Regions from separate parts of the Photobacterium sp. SP02 genome, predicted to be linked through region 3. Evidence: riboswitches for the same ligand, from Rfam matches in the RefSeq annotation. Region 3 holds a riboswitch; each other region holds the start of a gene.

Region 1 (6,517 bases), on a different contig from region 3:
CGTTCAGCTGTATACAATACTTACCAATTCTAGGGGATTAGTTCAGCCCGGTAGAACGTCGGTCTCCAAAACCGAATGTCGGCGGTTCGAATCCGTCATCCCCTGCCAAATACAAAAGCCTCGTCTTCGGACGGGGCTTTGTTGTTTCTGAAGGTCAGCGCGATGCGCTGATGTCGGCGACTGGAACGCCAGCCCGGTCGATCCGTCATCCGCTGCCAGTTCTAAAGACCTCGTCATCAGGCGGGGTTTTTATGCCTCAATTTCACTCACAGGCATATGTTAGGGCTTGGAGTGAATCTCACTTCCGTTTAGACGCAATAGGCAATTCATCCGCTTATCCACGCTGAAGCAACTGAAATCCAACGAAGCAAGCAAATAAGCTCAGAGACAAGTTCAGCATAATATTTAAGCCAGCCTTGATATAGGCGCCTTGCTGGAGCAGTATCAGGTTATCCATCGAAAACGTGGAAAAAGTCGTTAAAGCGCCCAGCATGCCGATGCCAATCAATGGACGCCAAGGTGTCGCCTCTATCATACCTTGGTTAAGTGCCGAGCTCAGCATCCCCATAATCAATGAGCCGATGATGTTGACAGCCAGTGTCCCGTACGGGAACCCCTTGCCCAATAAAAGCACCGAAAGTTCAGCAATCAGGTAGCGTGAACAGGCGCCGACCGCCCCGCCAATGGCCACATAGCCCAGAATAATCAGTTGGTTCATAGAAAGCCCAGATGGTGACAGAATCATTACATGCTATGGTGAAAAGACAGGGTTAAAGCCTGATACCACAAAGCGACGTGCTTTTTCACATGAAGGTCTACATTGTGCACTAATCCTAGCAGGAGTAGAGATGCTTATGGGTATGTACCATACCATTTTACTGGCAATCAACCCGGATGATTTGAATGTAAAACAGTTGGTTGCAAAAGCAGGTGTGATTGCAGAGCAAAACAATGCGGATCTGCATCTGGCCTATGTGGAGCCTGGTGTAGGGAATGTCAGCTTTCTGGATATCGATTTACAGCTCGACGAGGCACATAATGAGCAGGAGCTGAAAAGAATGGCTCAGTTGTCTGATCTGGCAAAGCATTCACCACGTCCGGTTGCGGCTATCCATCTGGCCGATGGCGATGTTGCCAAGCATCTGATTGCGCTTGGAAAGGCGATTAAAGCCGATTTAGTGGTCACAGGTAACTACAAACCCGGAATGCATTGGCTGGGTGATATACGTTATGAGCTGGCGCAGCACCTGAAGTGTGATGTGCTGATCTGCCAGCAGAAAACGCTGTAGTGGTGTGGGGATGAAAAAGACGACTTGCTGAGCGGGTGATGCTTCCTTATACTCTTTGACTGAAACTTGTCGGAGTGCCAACTGGCTGAGACCGCATTGCGGGATCCGTTGAACCTGATCAGATTAGTATCTGCGAAGGGAACAAGAGAAAATCTTCTGCCTAGCTGTACCTTTAGCGTACTGCTGCTGTATCAGACGATGCGACACGCCCTACATGTGTCCGCCTCTTGTTTACGCGCCCATCCGTCAAGCAACTTCCCTAACTTTGAAAAAGGAAATTGCTATGTCGAGTCGCAAGCAAGCGAGACTGGAAGCGAAACAATTCATTGATTCACTCACCACCCAAGCCTATCCCAATTCACGTAAAGTCTATGTCACCGGCAGCCGGGATGATATCCGTGTCGGCATGCGTGAAATCGCTCAGGCCGATTCCCTGGTCGGCGGCGATAAAAACAATCCTATCTTTGAGCCTAATGAACCGATTCGCGTTTATGACACCTCAGGCTTTTATACCGATCCTGATCAATCCATTGATATCTATAGCGGGTTGCCGACACTGCGTGAAAGCTGGATCGAGGAGCGCGGCGATACCGAACTGCTGGATGAGCTGAGCTCCGCCTATACCAAAGAGCGTCTGGCCGACGACACACTTGAAGAGCTGCGTTTTGCCCACCGAGCCCGTGTACGCCGTGCTCAAGCTGGCCAATGTGTGACTCAGATGCACTATGCCCGGCAGGGCATTATCACCCCGGAAATGGAATATATTGCGATCCGGGAAAACATGGGCCGTGCTCAATACCGTGATGAGGTGCTAAACCAGCAGCATCCGGGACACAGCTTCGGTGCCAATCTGCCCAAAGATATCACAGCCGAGTTTGTGCGCCGGGAAGTGGCTGAAGGCCGCGCGATTATTCCGTCAAACATCAACCACCCGGAATCCGAGCCGATGATCATTGGCCGCAACTTCCTGGTGAAAGTGAATGCCAATATTGGTAACTCGGCCGTGAGCTCTTCAATCGAAGAAGAAGTGGAAAAACTGGTGTGGTCGACCCGCTGGGGCGGCGATACCGTGATGGATTTGTCGACGGGCCGAAATATTCATGAAACCCGCGAATGGATCATCCGCAACAGCCCGGTGCCCATCGGGACTGTCCCTATGTATCAGGCGCTGGAGAAGGTGAACGGTGTTGCCGAGAACCTGACCTGGGAAGTCTTCCGCGACACCTTGCTGGAGCAAGCCGAGCAGGGCGTCGACTATTTTACCATCCACGCCGGTGTGCTGCTGCGCTTTGTCCCTATGACCGCCAAGCGGGTAACCGGGATTGTTTCCCGCGGTGGTTCTATCATGGCGAAATGGTGCCTGGCGCACCACAAAGAAAGCTTTCTCTATGAGCATTTCCGCGAGATTTGCGAGATCTGTGCCCAATACGATATTTCCCTGTCGCTGGGTGACGGGTTGCGTCCCGGCTCGGTCGCTGATGCCAATGATGAAGCCCAGTTCAGTGAGCTGCGGACTTTAGGTGAACTGACCAAGGTAGCCTGGGAGTACGATGTCCAGGTGATGATTGAAGGCCCGGGACATGTCCCGATGCACCTGATCAAAGAGAACATGGATGAGCAGCTCAAGCACTGCCATGAAGCCCCTTTTTATACCTTAGGCCCGCTGACCACCGACATTGCTCCGGGCTATGATCACATTACCTCAGGTATAGGCGCGGCGATGATTGGCTGGTTTGGCTGCGCCATGCTGTGCTATGTCACGCCGAAAGAGCATTTAGGTCTGCCGAACAAAGACGATGTCAAAACCGGTCTGATCACCTACAAGCTGTGTGCCCACGCCGCTGATTTAGCCAAAGGCCATCCTGGCGCACAGGTGCGTGATAATGCCCTGTCTAAAGCCCGTTTCGAATTCCGCTGGGAAGATCAGTTCAATCTGGGGCTGGACCCGGATACCGCGCGCGCTTTCCATGATGAAACCTTGCCGCAGGAATCGGGCAAAGTGGCCCACTTCTGCTCTATGTGCGGACCGAAATTCTGTTCCATGAAGATCTCCCAGGAAGTGCGGGACTACGCTAAAGCGCAAGAAGATGCCCAGGTGATTCACATGCTCGATGATCCGCTGGAAGGTATGCGCCAGAAAGCGGAGGAATTTCGTGACAAGGGCAGCGAGCTCTACCACAAGGCTAAAACTCACGAGGAAGAACAGGCATGAGTGGTGTGATGCAACAGTCATTTCCTGTGATGGAGGGCGGCATCGGGCCGCTCTATCCTGTGGTTGATGATGTCCGCTGGATTGCCAGGTTGCTGCCGCTGGGGGTGAAATCCGTTCAGCTGCGGATCAAAGATCCGGCCCATCCTGAGCTGGAAGCGCAGATTATTGAAGCGATTCGTCTGGGCCGGGAGCACAACGCCCAGGTGTTTATTAACGACTACTGGCAGCTGGCGCTCAGGCACGGTGCTTATGGTGTGCATCTGGGACAGGAAGATCTGGCTATCGCGGATCTCGATGCGTTGCGTCAGGCGAATATCCGTCTGGGGGTATCGACCCGAACGGCGGCTGAGTTGCAACGCGGTCTGGCCCTGGCACCCAGCTATGTGGCGATCGGCCATATTTTCCCGACCCCGACCAAAGACATGCCAACCCCGCCGCAGGGGATCGCCCAGTTAAAAGAGCACCTGGACACTGTGGCCGGCCGTTACCCGACTGTTGCCATTGGCGGTATTGATCTCAGCAATGTTGCGGATGTCTGGCAGACCGGGGTGTCCTGTGTCGCTGTAGTGCGCGCCGTGACAGCCGCTGCGGATCTTGAGCAGGCACTGGCGGGATTTGCCGACAAGCTGGTGAGGGAGCCATGCTGACAGACGAGTCTTTTTTGCGCTATCAGCGTCAGGTGCAGCTACCGGAAATCGGTGAGCAGGGCCAGCAGGCCCTGCAACAGGCCAGAGTACTGATTATCGGCGCTGGCGGGCTTGGCGCCCCGGCGGCCTTATATCTGGCGGCGGCGGGGGTTGGCAGCCTGGTGATTGCCGATGGCGACCGTGTCGAGCGTTCCAACCTGCAGCGCCAGATTATCTACCGTGATGATAATCAGGGTGAGAGCAAAGCGCAGGCCGCCGTGGCGCAGGTCAAAGCGCTCAATCCGCTGATCCGTGCCCGCGCAGTGACGGCCAGGCTGGCCAAGCTGCAACTGGCGATGGAAATCAGCCTGGCGGACGTGGTGCTGGATTGCACCGATAACTTTGCCAGTCGTCATGCCATTAATCAGGCCTGCTTCGAACACGAAAAACGGCTGATTTCGGCGGCAGCGATACGCTGGCAGGGGCAACTGATGAGCTTTGATTTTCGCGCACAGCAGGGGCCTTGCTACCACTGCTTATTTCCTGAAGCGGAAATGCAAGCGCCGCAAAGTTGCAGTGAGACAGGTATTGCCGGGCCAGTCGTCGGCATTATGGGAACCTTTCAGGCGCTGCAGGCGGTGAAAGCTATCACCGACAGCGGTGATCTCTGTGTCCGCCAGTTCCGCCAGTTCGACGGCCTCAGCCTGCAATGGCAGCAGTTTACCTTGCCAGCCAACCCTCAATGTCCTGTATGCAGTAAGGAATCTTTATGACCACGATAACCGTTCTGGTGAACGACAAAGCCATGCAGCTGGCGGCGCAAAGCTCGCTGCAACAGCTGCTGGAGCAGCTGGCGATGCCGCTGGATGCGACGGCCGTTGCGCTCAATCAAGCCATTTTGGGCCGCGAGTTCTGGGCCGATCAGCGACTCAATGACGGCGATGAAATCGCCTTGTTTCAAGCCATAGCAGGAGGCTGACATGCTGACCATTGCCGATAAAACCTTTTCATCCCGACTTTTCACCGGTACGGGAAAATATGCCGGCCGGGACATAATGGCACAGTCAATTCTAGCATCCTGCTCTGAGCTGGTGACCATGGCACTGAAACGGGTGGATATTGATAACCGGGATGACGACATTCTTGCCCCGCTGCGCGAAGCAGGGGTCAACCTGCTGCCTAATACCTCGGGGGCCAAGAATGCCAAAGAAGCGATCTTTGCCGCGCAGCTGGCCCGCGAAGCGCTGGGCACCAACTGGCTGAAACTGGAAATCCATCCAGACCCGAAATACCTGATGCCGGATCCGATTGAAACGCTGGCGGCAGCCGAAGCGCTGGTCAAACAAGGCTTCATTGTGCTGCCCTACTGCCATGCCGATCCTGTGTTATGTAAACGGCTGGAGGAAGTGGGCTGTGCCGCTGTGATGCCGCTGGGCGCCCCGATAGGTTCAAATAAAGGGCTGGCATCGCGGGATTTTCTCGACATCATTATCGATCAGGCCCGGGTGCCTGTGATTGTGGATGCCGGGATCGGCGCCCCGTCACATGCGGCTGAAGCCATGGAGCGGGGGGCTGATGCTGTGCTGGTCAATACGGCGATTGCGGCAGCGGCGGATCCGGTTGCGATGGGGCTGGCCTTTAAACTGGCAGTGGAGAGCGGTCGGATGGCGTACGAAGCCGGCCTGGCCGGTAAAGTCAGCCATGCCGTGGCGTCCAGCCCGTTAACTGCGTTTTTAGACGCCAGCGCGTAAGGAGACGCCATGAGTTATGTGGATGTATGGCGGCAGCTGGACTGGGATGATGTCCGGATGTCTATCTACAGTAAAACAGCTGCAGATGTCGAGCGGGCACTCAGTAGACGAAAGCGCGATCTGGAAGATTTCAAAGCACTGATTTCGCCTGCGGCAGAGCCGTATCTTGAGCAGATGGCGCAGCAGTCGGCCGTACTGACGCGGCAGCGTTTTGGCCGGACCATCGGGTTTTATGTCCCTTTGTACCTGTCGAACCTCTGTGCCAACAGCTGCACCTATTGCGGCTTTACCATGGAAAACAAGATCAAGCGGCGGACGTTAAATCTTGACGAGATTGAGCGGGAATGTGCGGCGATCAAGGCACTAAACTTCGATAATGTGCTGTTGGTCACCGGTGAGCATGAGCGCAAGGTCGGCATGGCCTATTTCCGCGAATGTGTGCCGGCGATTAAACGCCACTTCAGTTATCTGTCGATGGAAGTGCAGCCGCTGGATCAGCACGAGTATGCTGAGCTGAAAACCCTGGGGCTGGATGCGGTCATGGTGTATCAGGAAACTTACAGTGCTCCGACGTACGCCAAGCATCATCTGCGCGGCAATAAAATGGATTTTGAATACAGGTTGGCAACGCCGGATCGG
Region 2 (6,517 bases), on a different contig from region 3:
CTCCTGGACAGTCGCTTGCCATTGAGTTTGACGCTGCAAACTGGCAGGTAGCAAAAACGGACGTGATGCCGAACTGGTATTTTGTGTCTGAAGATCAGGGTCAGACCATCACGTCGCTGATCACCAGTACCAGTAACCGTGTGAATGGTCTGGTACCTACCAAGCCATCAGAAGAACTCCCATTCGTGGCTGATTTTTCAACGCCACAGCAATGGAAACGTTATGGCAGTGCTGCCATAACCGACTTCTACGATCCTTTTACCGCACAAGACAGATACCAGCGTAATGCTGATCTCAATGTCATCAACAATGCCAGCGGTGTTATTCCTACTCCAGCCGAAATGACGCTCGGCGCCGGTGATGTCACACTGGATTCAACCTGGGTTATCGTCTACGGCAATGGTTACGAAGATCAGGCCATGTTCCTGGCCAATCAGTTAGGTGTAACCGCTGTGCCCTGGTCGCCCACAACGCAAAAACGTATCAATATGGGCTGGAGCCAGGTCAACATCAATAGCGTACAAAAATGGGAAGAGGCTTACAGCCTTAACGTCGACGCCGCTAACGAGATCATCACCATAGGGGCAGCGGATGCAGCAGGCGCACTGTATGCTTCCCAGTCTTTATTGCAATTAGTCGAGGGTAATAAAGTCCCTGAGGTGCAGATCACCGATGCACCCCGCTTTGCTTACCGTGGTTTTTCCGTCGATGCCGTCCGAAATTTCCGAACTAAAGATGCGATTATCCAGCTGCTTGATCAAATGGCCGCATTCAAGCTAAACAAACTCCATCTGCGTCTGGCTGACGACGAAGGCTGGCGCATAGAAATTCCAGGTCTGCCTGAACTGACAGATGTTGGCGCAACACGCTGCCATGATCCGGAAGAGAAAGCCTGTATTTTACCTTTCCTGGGTGCAGGCCCGGATGGTTCACCTGAATCCAACGGCTATTACACTGCCACGGACTATCAGGACATTCTTAGCCATGCCGCTGCCCTCAATATTGAAGTCGTGCCTGAGATCGACATTCCCGGCCATGCACACGCCGCAATCAAGGCGATGGAAGCCCGCTATGATCACTACGCGGCTCAGGGGAACATGGCAGAAGCGAACAAATACCTCCTGACCGATTTTAACGATACCACTCAGTATCTGTCGGTTCAGATGTTCACAGACAACGCCATCAATGTGTGTATGGAATCGTCTTATAACTTTGTTGATGCAGTGGTTAGCGGCCTCGTCAACCTGCATCAGGGCGTTCAGCCACTCAAAACGTTCCACTTCGGCGGTGACGAAATTGCAGGTGCATGGATTAACTCCCTGGCCTGTCTGGATTTCATTGCCAATAATACTGATGGTGTCAACAGCGTATCGGATCTGAGCCGTTACTTTGTCGAACGTATTTCTGTGATAACTGCCAACTATGGTCTGGATATGGCTGGCTGGGAAGACGGGCTGATGCACGATGGTCAGGTTTACCCACGCTCACAAATGGCAAACAACCAGCTGTGGGGCAACGCATGGCAAAATATCTGGGAATGGGGCGTTGCAGATAGGGCATATAATCTGGCCAATAACGACTATAAAGTCGTCTATAACCATGCGAGCCACCTGTACTTTGACCACCCGTATGAGCCCGATCCAAACGAGCGTGGCTACTACTGGGCGCCACGTTTTACCGACACCCGTAAAACCTTTGGTTTCATGCCAGACGACGTCTTCGCCAATGCTGACTTCACCCGTGCCGGTGCACCGATTACCAAAGCAGAAGTGGTCGCATTAGCTGGCGTGAAAAAGCTGCTCAAACCGGAGAATGTTCTGGGCCTTCAGGGATCGCTCTGGGCCGAAACAGTCCGTACCGAAGACCAGTTTGAAGGGATGATCTTCCCTCGCGTACTGGGTCTGGCTGAACGTGCCTGGCACACTGCAACATGGGAAGCCAATGACAACGCAGGCATTGCGCTGGATGAAACCGGACGTAACGCCGATTACAACCAGTTCGCCAATCTGCTGGGTCAGAAAGTGCTGCCCAAACTGGAGCAAGCCGGTATCGCGTTTAACCTGCCGGTTCCAGGCGGTGTTATTGAGAATGGTGTACTTCAAGCCAATTCGACTTTCCCTGGCCTGACTATTGAGTACTCAACGGATCAGGGCACGAGCTGGCAGTCGTACGACCATCTCAACCCACCCGCTGTCGCGGCAGGTGTCCAGCTGAGAACCGTTTCAGGTCAGCGAACCAGCCGGGTAACAACGGTTAACTAAGACCATACAACCGACTTACAGAGCTCCTGCGGGAGCTCTGTTTCATTTAATGCTGACGCTCTGACCCTAATCTTATTCCGACCATACCGCCAGTTCATTACCGCTTGGCTCAGTGAAGTGAAAACGTCTGCCGCCCGGAAATGAAAAAATCGGCTTCACAATCACCCCGCCCGCGGCGATCACCGCCTGTTCGGTGGCTTCTAAATTGTCGCTGTAAATCACAATCAGCGCGCTGCCTTTCTCAACCTGAGAAGACAACGGCGCGGCATAAAATCCTCCATCCAGCCCCTGTTCTGAAAATGCGGCATATTCATCACCATAATCCATGAATGACCAGCCAAAAACGCGCTCAAAAAATGCCTTGGTCTTGGGTATATGACTGGCGGGAAATTCAACATAGTTGATTTGATGGTGCTTTTTCACTGGCTCTGCTCCTTAATGGCTGATTCAACATACATAATCTACAACGAAATCTTAGCTGAGTTTGCATCTGTCAACTTGTCAGTCATCAAATTGGTGTAATTCTTTTGCTTTCTGAGAAACAACAAGGTTAGAATGGCCAGCGCGAAAAAGTGCTTAAGTGTCAAGCTTCAGCACATCGCATCAGATTTAGAGATACGTTAGTCGGGGAGCCGTAAGGCTGAGACCACACTGTGGGACCCGTTGAACCTGATCCAGTTAATACTGGCGTAGGGAACTAGCAGAATTGCCTGTCACCTTCTCATCCTGACCAGGATGCTCCGAAGTGTAATCCGGCGACTGTTCGTCACCCCTGCGTAATCAAGCGATGATTTTGATAGCAAGGGATGCCGATGAACACGTCCACAATAACCAAACCTTCTCAGTCAGATAGCCCTGCTCGTACTCCGATTACACTGACCATTGCCGGTTCAGACAGCGGCGGCGGTGCGGGCATTCAGGCAGACATTAAAGCGATTTCCGCAACAGGTGGCTATGCCTGCTCCGTTATTACTGCACTGACGGCGCAAAATACACTGGGTGTATCCGGCATCTTTCCTGTCAGCCCGGCATTCGTTGAACAGCAATTGGATGCCGTTTTCAGTGATCTCGACATCCGGGCCGTCAAAATAGGTATGCTGAGCGATGCTGGCATCATCCAGGCCGTCGCAAAGAAACTTCGCCAGTACCAGCCTGAATTTATCGTTCTGGATCCTGTCATGGTAGCCACCAGCGGGGATCTTTTACTGGAAGAAGACGCGATCAGTACCCTCAAAAATGAACTGATCCCTTTAGCCACTCTGATAACCCCCAACCTGCCAGAAGCTGTCACACTCACCCGCTCCACTGGCCGGCATATCGATCCATCAGCCCTGCAGCATACCAATAAAGAATGGCTTATCGAGCAACTCAAAACCATCAGCAGCAATGCTGTATTGCTCAAAGGCGGACACTGGGAACAGGACACATTCAGTACCGATTATCTGATCACAAACAGTGACACCATCACTATTTCTGCCAAGCGCATCGCCACCCGAAACACCCATGGAACAGGGTGCACTTTATCCGCCGCGATCGCCTCCTACCTAGCACAAGGCTGCCCCCTCTCTGAGGCTGTCCATAAAGGTAAAGAGTACCTAACCCAAGCACTGTGCCATGCCGATCAGCTCCGCATTGGTCAGGGACACGGGCCAGTCCATCACTTCTACGCACTTCATCCGTCAAGGAATAAACGATGAATACAGTGAAGCCCTCGCCCGACACTCAGCCTCATTGTTTAGGTGTCAGCGTAAAACAGCTGACATTGTCCTTTTCAGGTCAAGCTGCCCCTTTATTCAGTCAGCTGGATTTAACACTTCAGGCCGGAGAATGGCATTGCATTCTTGGGCGGAGTGGCTGCGGTAAAACCACTCTGTTGCGGCTTCTCGCCGATCTGTTACCGAAAGATGTGGCATGGCAGGGTGAGCTGTCTACGTCGGATGCCCGGGGTATGAGTGATCGCGTCGCCTATATGGCGCAACAGGATCTGCTGCTGCCCTGGTTAAATGTACTGGACAATGTCTGTTTCAGTTTCAGGCTCAAACAAGGTAAAGCCAGTGAAGCCGTGCAGGAACGTGCCATTCAGCTTCTCCAACAGGTCGGGTTAGGTGAAAAATTGCACGCCCGTCCATCACAACTGTCCGGAGGAATGCGACAGCGCGTCGCGCTTGTGCGTACCTTAATTCAGGACAAACCGCTGGTTTTAATGGATGAACCGTTTTCCGCCCTGGACGCCGTGACAAGATATAAACTCCAGGATCTCGCCGCTGAATTGCTGGCTCAGCGTACTGTACTGCTTATTACTCATGATCCTCAGGAAGCACTAAGGCTGGGTCATCACCTCTTTTTAATGCAAGGCAAACCGGGCCGGTTAGCGCGCTTGTCCGTTCCCGAAGGCACACCGCCGAGAACCATCAATGCAGAGCTGGCTGTAAAACAACAGGCCATTATCGAGCAACTTTCCGGTCTGGGTGAGCACTATGTCTAAAGAACTCGCAGAAAAACCTGCTGTCACAACAATGAATTTCCGCCCCTTTTTTCATCATTCCCTGAGTCGTCTGGCGATCAGCTCGGTGTTTCTGATCGGTTTCTGGCAGGGTATTGTCAGCCTGTTTCAGCTTCCCGGCTTTATTCTTCCAGAGCCGCTCGCCGTATTTCGCAAATTAATTCAGCGCCATGATGTCCTGCTCAGCCATGCCAGTGTCACTATCAGCGAAATTGTCCTGGGGTTAGCCTTCGGCCTTGGCATTGGTCTTATCTGCGCGCTATTGATGCTGCTTTTTAATCCGGTTAAACGCTGGCTGCTACCTCTGCTGATCGCCAGTCAGGCCGTTCCCGTTTTTGCCATCGCCCCTATTCTTATGCTCTGGCTGGGCTATGGCATTGCATCCAAAGTGGTGATGGCGGCCATTATTATTTTCTTTCCGGTCACCACTTGCTGCTATGACGGTTTGCGGCACACGCCCCAGGGCTATTTAGATCTCGCAAAGACTATGAATGCCACAACATGGCAAATGTTATGGCATATCAGGCTGCCGGCGGCTCTGCCTGCCCTGGCTTCGGGTATACGGGTTGCCGTTGTTGTCGCCCCCATTGGCGCTGTTGTCGGTGAATGGGTTGGCGCCAGCGAAGGGCTCGGCTACCTGATGCTGCAAGCCAACGCCCGCATGATGATCGATGAAATGTTTGCCGCCTTGCTGATTTTAGCCGGGCTCTCTGTGTCGCTGTATTTTGCGACAGATTACCTGCTTAAACGCGCTATCCCCTGGCTGCCAGAGAATGGCCAGTCACAATAAATTTCGTATTAGACAAGGAAAAAAATTAATGACCTACTTACCTGCCCGAAGTGCAATTGCGCTTGCCATTGCCAGTTTTGCCAGCCAGGCTCAGGCAAAAGACATGACCTTAATGCTGGACTGGTTTGTCAACCCGAATCACGGCCCTATCATTATTGCGCAAAAAAACGGCTTGTTTGAAGAGCAAGGTTTAAACATTAAGATTCAGGAGCCCGCAGACCCTTCCATGCCAGCCAAACTGGTGGCGGCAGGAAAAGTGGATTTGGCGATATCTTACCAAACCAGTCTGACGATTGATGTGGCTGCAGGGCTGCCGCTGATCAGGGCGTCGACTTTAATCGCAACGCCGCTGAACACCCTGATGGTGCTTGATAATAACAAGATCAATACCATGGCTGATTTGAAGGGGAAAACGATTGGTATCGCCATTGCCGGCAATGAAGAGGCAACCGTCGGCACTATGCTGAAAACAGCAGGCGTCAGCTTCACTGACGTTAAGATCGTTAACGTCGGATGGGCGCTTTCCTCATCACTCGCCTCCGGTAAAGTTGACGCCATATGGGGCGGATTACGCAATTTTGAATCTAACCAGCTGGCGCTGGAAGGATATAAAGCAAAATCATTCTTCCCGGAAGAACATGGCGTGCCTCCCTACGACGAGCTGGTGGTGGTTGCCAATAAAAACCAGTACAACGCAGAAGATCTGAAAAAGTTTAATCTCGCCATAGAGAAAGCCACACAATATCTCATCAATCACCCGGATAAAGCCTGGCAAACTTTCATTTCCTATTCTCCCGACACACTGAATAACGAATTAAACAAACTGGCCTGGCGCGATACGTTACCTCGCTTTGCCCTCCGCCCTGCTGCCGTGGATCAGGAACGCTACAACCAGTTCTCCGCGTTTATGTATAAACACAAGATTATCGACAATGCACCGGCAGCAAAAGACTTTGTGCCCAC
Region 3 (6,517 bases):
CAGTACTGCCAGCATAGGCGGCAGAACTAACAGCAGCACCAAGCCAATCCAGCATCCGTCCCACACTCTGGCCGAGCCGCTGTCGAGGTAATTCGGATGCCCCTGGCGAACCCGGCCGCTGAGCGTGGACAGCGGTTTGGCAAAGCGCTGGCTGAACAGCACCAGCGAGCAGCACAGCAGCATCTGCCATAACGCCAGCATGGCACCGGCGGCTAAATCAAAGTCGTATCTCAGCGCCTGATAGATAGCCAGCTCGATCGTGGTGGCTTTCGGGCCGCCACCGAGCGACATAATCACCGCAAAGCTGGTAAAGCACAGCATGAACACCAGCCCGGCGACCTGAGGCAACTGCTGACGCAGCCGCGGCCAGGCAACCAGCCGGAACAGTGGCCAGCCTTTCATGCCCAGATGAGCGGCGAGCTGATGCTGTTCGGCCGGAATGCTTTCCAGGCTTTGCAGCAGTAAACGGCTCGCCAGCGGCAGGTTGAGAAAGACATGGGCGAGAAGAATGCCGTTGAGACCGTAAATGCTGAACGGCAGGGTCATGTCCAGCCTGGCCAGTGCTTGGGCCAGCAAACCGCTGTTACCATAGATAGCCAGCAGACCAAACACCGCCACCAGTACCGGCAGCACCACCGTCATGGCAAACAATCTGAGCAACACAGTCCGGCCCGGAAAACGGCGCCGCGACAGAGCGTAAGCGACAGGGATCGCCGGAATCACACTGAGCAGGGTCGATAACAGGGCCTGTTGAAAGCTGAAGGCCGTGACATGACGCAGGTAAGGATCCTGCCACAAGCTGAGCGGTTGCAGTTCGGTGGCCTGACTCAGCAGCGCGCTGAGCGCCCCGCCGACCACAAGCAGTATCAGCCCGGCGCTTAACAGGCCGGGCAGGCTGGAACGGGAGAGTAACAAGGTCTGTCCTATTGCATTACAGGTGCATTACTGGGTCAGGGCCGTCTGCCACTCGCGAATCCAGCTTTTACGCTCTTTCGCGACTTCATCGGCGGAAAATTCCAGCGACTTGGCAGGCAGGGTCAGGGTGCTGAACCCTTCAGGCAGTTCCTGGGCGGTGACCGGATACATCCAGTTGCCCGTTGGAATGTGTGACTGGAAGCCCGGCGTCAGGATGAAGGTAAGGAACTGCTCGGCCAGCTCACTGTTGCGGCTGTTTTTGAGCTTGGCGGCAACTTCCACCTGCATATAGTGGCCTTCGCTGAAGTTGGCGGCTTTGTACTTGTCTTCGTTCTCGGCAATCAGGTGGTAGGCCGGTGAGGTGGTGTAAGAGAGCACCAGATCGGTCTCGCCGTTGAGGAACATGTTGTAGGCCTCTGACCAGCCTTTGGTCACAGTCACGGTTTTTTTCGCCAGTTGCTGCCAGGCCGCGGCGGCTTGGTCGCCATAGACAGATTTCACCCACAGCATCAGACCCTGTCCCGGCGTTGAGGTGCGGGGATCCTGATAAATCATCGTCAGATCGTCGCGCTCAACCAGCGCTTTCAGGCTCTCTGGCGGGTTATTCAGTTTCTTGCTGTCGTAAATGAAGGCGAAGTAACCGTAATCGAAAGGGACAAAGGTGTCATCCTGCCAGCCGCCCGGAAGGGTGACCGCCGCCGTATCCACCTGGTGAGTGGTCAGCAGGCCGGTTTTTTTGGCTTCCGTCATCAGGTTGTTATCCAGCCCTAACAGCAGATCGGCTTTGCTGCTTTTGCCTTCCAGTCGGACACGGTTGAGGATCGACACACCATCGTCCAGGGCGACAAACTGCAGATCGCAGCCGCACTGTTTCTCAAACGCGGTTTCGATGGCCGGACCCGGTCCCCAGTCCGCGGTAAAAGAGCTGTAGGTGTAAACGGTCAAGGTCGGTTGAGCGGCGGCGGCAGACGTGGCGGCAGCCAGCAGGGGTAAGGTTATCAGTAGGTGTTTCACAAAGCGCTCCTGAGTTCCTGTAAGACAGGGAATTCCGATTTCTTCAAGGCGCGGGGTTGAGTGAGAGGGAGAATCTCCCCGGGAAGGCACGAAAGGGGTAAAGGTGTGCTTTCTTGTCTCTCAGTTTTTCTCAATTCCTCCGCCAGCATGATCTGGTTCAGGTTCAATGGGTCCCGTACGCAGTACGATCTCAGCCCTAAGACTCCCCATGAGAACGGCTCTCATTGTAAACGCGGCCGGCACAGGTTGCCAGCCACAATTGCGGCCGGCTGTGAATCCTGAGCTGCAAGTTAACTTGTCAGGCGAGGCTATTTGATCTCATTGAGCCGCCAGTCGTAATCGTAACTGGGCGATACCAGCGTCACCGGCCGATTGAGGTAAGTGTTCAGATGCTTTTGCAGTTCAGCCAGAGTACCGAAATCACTCTGATACCAGTCATAAATCGACGACAGGCGGACGCTCTGGCCGCGCACATCAACCCCTTTATCGCTGTTGATAAAGCGTTTGGCAGCTTGGTCGAGCTGTTCGTTCAGTTTATCGGCCTGCATGACCTCAGGGAGCAGATCCGGGCAGCCCAAGCTGGCACAGTTCACCACATAGTGAATACGCTCGTCCTGCCAGATAGGGCGCAGGATCCTGTGTTCAATATCATTGAGCGACAGTTTTTGTCCGCTGATGGTGATCAGCTTTTCATCCCAGGGACCGAAGCTGAACATGCCGCCGAGTTTGGTGATCGAGCTGACCGGATAGTTGTCCAGAATCACTTTAACTGTCAGGGCGTTATACAGGTTCACCCAGTAGGCAAACTGCTCATTGCGGTTATAGCGGCGCGGGTCCAGCGCGGCGAGTTGGTCCAGATAACGTGTCAGAGCGGCTTTATCCTGCGGGCTGACCGCGGCATAACGAAAGCGGGTCTGCTTGGGGGCGACCAGCAGATAGTCGTTGAGCAGGCCCTGCCAGATGGCGTGGTCAACTTTCGCGCTACTGCCCGGGTTACTGGCTTGCCACAAAGGCCAGAGATCGGCTTTGGGGGCGGCCAGTGTCGCTGAAGACAGGCTGAGTAGCATCATCAGGAGCAGGACGGTCAGGGGTTGGCGTAACGGATACATGTGAACACCTCTGTAAAAAGATTGATATTCAACAGACCGAAACCGGGGGCGTTTCTTTCTGATGGCGGGCGCTAAACAAAACACCCTGCCGGAGCAGGGTGTCTGAGCCAGTCAGCAATGACAGTATAGATCAGGCCAGAAAAGCCGGAATCTTACTTTCATACTCAGCGATTTTATCTTCGTGCTGCAGGGTCAGGCCGATGTTGTCCAGACCGTTCAGCAGGCAGTGGCGGCGGAACTCGTCAATCTCGAAGCTGTAGGTCTTGCCGTTGGCGCTGACCGTCATGCTTACCAGATCCACAGTCACTTCGGCGCCCTGGTTGGTGTCGACAAACTGGAAGATCTCATCGACTTCAGCATCTGTCAGCCGTACCGGCACCATCTGATTGTTGATCGCGTTGCCATAGAAAATATCGGCAAAGCTCGGCGCAATGATGATTTTGATACCGTAGTCAGCCAGTGCCCAGGGCGCGTGCTCGCGTGATGAGCCGCAGCCGAAGTTTTCACGGGCCAGCAGGATACTGGCGCCCTGAAAGCGCGGGTGGTTCAGGACGAACTCAGGATTAGGCTGCTCGCCGGCGTCATCGAGAAAACGCCAGTCGTGAAACAGGTGCTTACCGAAACCGGTACGGTTCACTTTCTGCAAAAACTGCTTTGGAATGATGGCGTCAGTGTCGACGTTCGCGGCATCCAGCGGCACCACCAGTCCTGTGTGTTGTTTGATTCCTGCCATGCTTGTTCCCTCTTAAATTAGGCGGTGGCGACTGTGGCTTTGTCCAGCTCGCGGATGTCGACGAAGTGGCCGGCACAGGCAGCGGCGGCGGCCATCGCCGGGCTGACCAGATGAGTACGGCCATCACGGCCCTGACGGCCTTCAAAGTTACGGTTACTGGTCGAAGCGCAGCGCTCTCCCGGACCTAAGCGGTCGTTGTTCATCGCCAGACACATAGAGCAGCCCGGCAGGCGCCATTCAAAACCGGCTTCGATGAAGATCTTGTCCAGCCCTTCCTGCTCGGCCTGCGCTTTGACCTGCTCAGAGCCGGGCACTACCAGCGCCTGAACATTGGGAGCCACTTTGCGGCCTTTGGCGACCGCAGCGGCAGCTCGCATATCTTCAATGCGCGAGTTGGTGCAAGAACCGATGAAGACTTTATCTATCGGGAAATCGGCCAGTTTTTTACCCGCTTCCAGACCCATGTAAGCCAGCGCTTTAGCAGCAGAAGAACGTTCAACCGCATCGCTGAAGCTGTCCGGTGCCGGAATCGGCTCATCAATGGCAATCACCTGACCCGGGTTGGTGCCCCAGGTGACCTGGGGTTTGATGTCTTTAGCCTCCAGGGTCACCACGTGGTCAAACTGAGCATCAGCATCGGATTTCAGTGTCTGCCAGTATGCAACGGCAGCTTCAAACTCGGCGCCGGTCGGGGCAAAGTTACGGCCCTGGATGTAATCAAAGGTGGTCTGATCCGGTGCGATCAGGCCCGCTTTGGCACCCAGTTCGATGGCCATGTTACAGACCGTCATCCGGCCTTCCATGCTGAGATCCGTGATAGCTTCACCACAGAATTCCACTACATAGCCGGTACCGCCGGCGGCTGTGGTTTTGCCGATGATCGCCAGAATGATGTCTTTGGCTGTGATGCCAGGGGCGACTTTGCCTCTGACTTCAATCTTCATGGTTTTGGCGCGGGCTTGTTTCAGGGTCTGGGTGGCCAGTACGTGCTCAACCTCAGACGTCCCGATACCGAAGGCCAGCGCGCCGAACGCCCCATGGGTGGCGGTGTGGGAATCGCCACACACGATAGTCATGCCCGGCAGGGTAATACCCAGCTCAGGCCCCATGACATGGACTATGCCCTGGTATTTATGGTTCAGATCATACAGGGTGACGCCGAAATCTTTACAGTTCTTGGCCAGGGTTTCCATCTGGATACGGGCCATCTCGCCCGACGCATTGATGTCTTTGGTCTGCGTTGAGACGTTGTGGTCCATAGTGGCGAAGGTTTTGCCGGTCTGGCGAACCTGACGGCCTTTCTCTCGCAAACCGTCAAAGGCCTGCGGTGAGGTCACTTCGTGCACCAGATGACGGTCGATATACAGGATCGGGTTTTCACCTTCGGCGGCCACCACGACGTGGGCATCATAGACTTTTTCGTACAGCGTTTTGGCTGTGTGTGTTGTGTTTGACATTGCTCGTTTGCTCCTCGTCGTTCGGCTTACGCCTGGCGGATGTAGGCGGCGATTTTATCGCCCATGGCGTCGGTAGACAGGGCTGGGCGGCTGCCGGCCAGATCGGCGGTCAGCTCACCGGCTTCCAGTGCCTGGGAGACGGCTTGCTCAATGGTGCGTGCCGCTTCTTCTTGTTCCAGACTGTAGCGCAGCATCAGGGCGGCAGACAGGATTTGTGCCACCGGGTTGGCGATGTTTTTACCGGCGATATCCGGCGCAGAACCGCCTGCCGGCTCATACATACCGAACTTGTCCTGGTTCAGGCTGGCCGAAGGCAGCATGCCCATAGAGCCGGTGATCATGGCGCATTCGTCGGAGATAATGTCACCGAAGATGTTGGAACACAGCATGACGTCAAACTGCGACGGATCTTTGATCAGCTGCATGGTAGCGTTGTCGATATACATATGGCTCAGCTCGACATCCGGGTAATCTTTGGCGATACCTTCCACCACTTCGCGCCACAGAATCGAGCTTTGCAGTACGTTCGCTTTGTCGATAGAACAGACTTTCTTGCGGCGCAGGCGGGCCGATTCAAAGGCGATACGGGCGATACGCTCGATTTCATAGCGATGATAGATCTCGGTATCATAGGCCTTTTCCATCGCGCCTTCCCCTTCGCGGCCTTTTGGCTGACCGAAGTAGATGCCGCCGGTCAGCTCACGCACCACTACTATGTCAAAACCACGCTCTGAGATGTCGGCACGCAACGGAGAAAAGGCTTCCAGACCATTGTGGATCTGCGCCGGACGCAGGTTACAGAACAGCTGGAAGTGTTTGCGCAGCGGCAGCAGTGCACCGCGTTCCGGTTGTTCATTGGCGGGCAGGTGTTCCCATTTCGGGCCGCCCACCGAGCCGAACAGCACAGCATCGGCAGCTTCACAGCCTTTCAGGGTGTGGTCCGGTAACGGCGAGCCGTGATTGTCGATGGCAATACCACCCACATCATATTCTTCACGGTCCAGGGTGAAGCCAAAACGGGCTTCAATGGCGTCCAGCACTTTGTGTGCCTGACGCATGACTTCCGGACCAATCCCGTCGCCGGATAACACGGCAATTTTATAGCGTTGACCTGCCATGGTTATACTGTCTCCATTTTTGTTTTCTGTTTAATTTCTGCAATTTGCTCGGCGCGGTGAATGCTGTTGATTACATGCAGCAAAGCTTGTCCGGACGCTTCAACAATGTCGGTTGCCAGACCGGTACCGTGGTATTTACGGCCTTTGTAATTGGCAATGATATCCGCCTGA

The links. A riboswitch is a leader RNA that binds a small molecule or an ion and turns the genes downstream of it on or off. The one in region 3 is predicted to bind thiamine pyrophosphate.
Region 1: linked by a shared signal. The riboswitch ahead of thiC (phosphomethylpyrimidine synthase ThiC) and the one ahead of thiB (thiamine ABC transporter substrate binding subunit) in region 3 are both predicted to bind thiamine pyrophosphate.
Region 2: linked by a shared signal. The riboswitch ahead of thiD (bifunctional hydroxymethylpyrimidine kinase/phosphomethylpyrimidine kinase) and the one ahead of thiB (thiamine ABC transporter substrate binding subunit) in region 3 are both predicted to bind thiamine pyrophosphate.

What each region holds. Positions count from the first base shown of each region.
Region 1 covers NZ_JASJOJ010000040.1:33,522-40,038, reverse strand. The annotation lists tRNA gene P0Y67_RS15895 (tRNA-Trp) at 32-108, shown strand; gene crcB (fluoride efflux transporter CrcB) at 335-718, opposite strand; gene P0Y67_RS15885 (universal stress protein) at 849-1,289, shown strand; TPP riboswitch at 1,350-1,447, shown strand; gene thiC (phosphomethylpyrimidine synthase ThiC) at 1,573-3,501, shown strand; gene thiE (thiamine phosphate synthase) at 3,498-4,148, shown strand; gene P0Y67_RS15870 (HesA/MoeB/ThiF family protein) at 4,142-4,900, shown strand; gene thiS (sulfur carrier protein ThiS) at 4,897-5,106, shown strand; gene P0Y67_RS15860 (thiazole synthase) at 5,108-5,878, shown strand; gene thiH (2-iminoacetate synthase ThiH) at 5,888-6,517, shown strand, end outside.
Region 2 covers NZ_JASJOJ010000003.1:44,888-51,404, forward strand. The annotation lists gene P0Y67_RS02055 (family 20 glycosylhydrolase) at 1-2,261, shown strand, start outside; gene P0Y67_RS02060 (VOC family protein) at 2,334-2,684, opposite strand; TPP riboswitch at 2,877-2,974, shown strand; gene thiD (bifunctional hydroxymethylpyrimidine kinase/phosphomethylpyrimidine kinase) at 3,074-3,958, shown strand; gene P0Y67_RS02070 (ABC transporter ATP-binding protein) at 3,955-4,746, shown strand; partial or broken gene P0Y67_RS02075 (ABC transporter permease) at 4,805-5,554, shown strand; gene P0Y67_RS02080 (ABC transporter substrate-binding protein) at 5,583-6,517, shown strand, end outside.
Region 3 covers NZ_JASJOJ010000007.1:86,162-92,678, reverse strand. The annotation lists gene thiP (thiamine/thiamine pyrophosphate ABC transporter permease ThiP) at 1-915, opposite strand, end outside; gene thiB (thiamine ABC transporter substrate binding subunit) at 943-1,929, opposite strand; TPP riboswitch at 2,046-2,148, opposite strand; gene P0Y67_RS05150 (DUF547 domain-containing protein) at 2,238-3,038, opposite strand; gene leuD (3-isopropylmalate dehydratase small subunit) at 3,169-3,771, opposite strand; gene leuC (3-isopropylmalate dehydratase large subunit) at 3,789-5,228, opposite strand; gene leuB (3-isopropylmalate dehydrogenase) at 5,255-6,346, opposite strand; gene leuA (2-isopropylmalate synthase) at 6,349-6,517, opposite strand, start outside.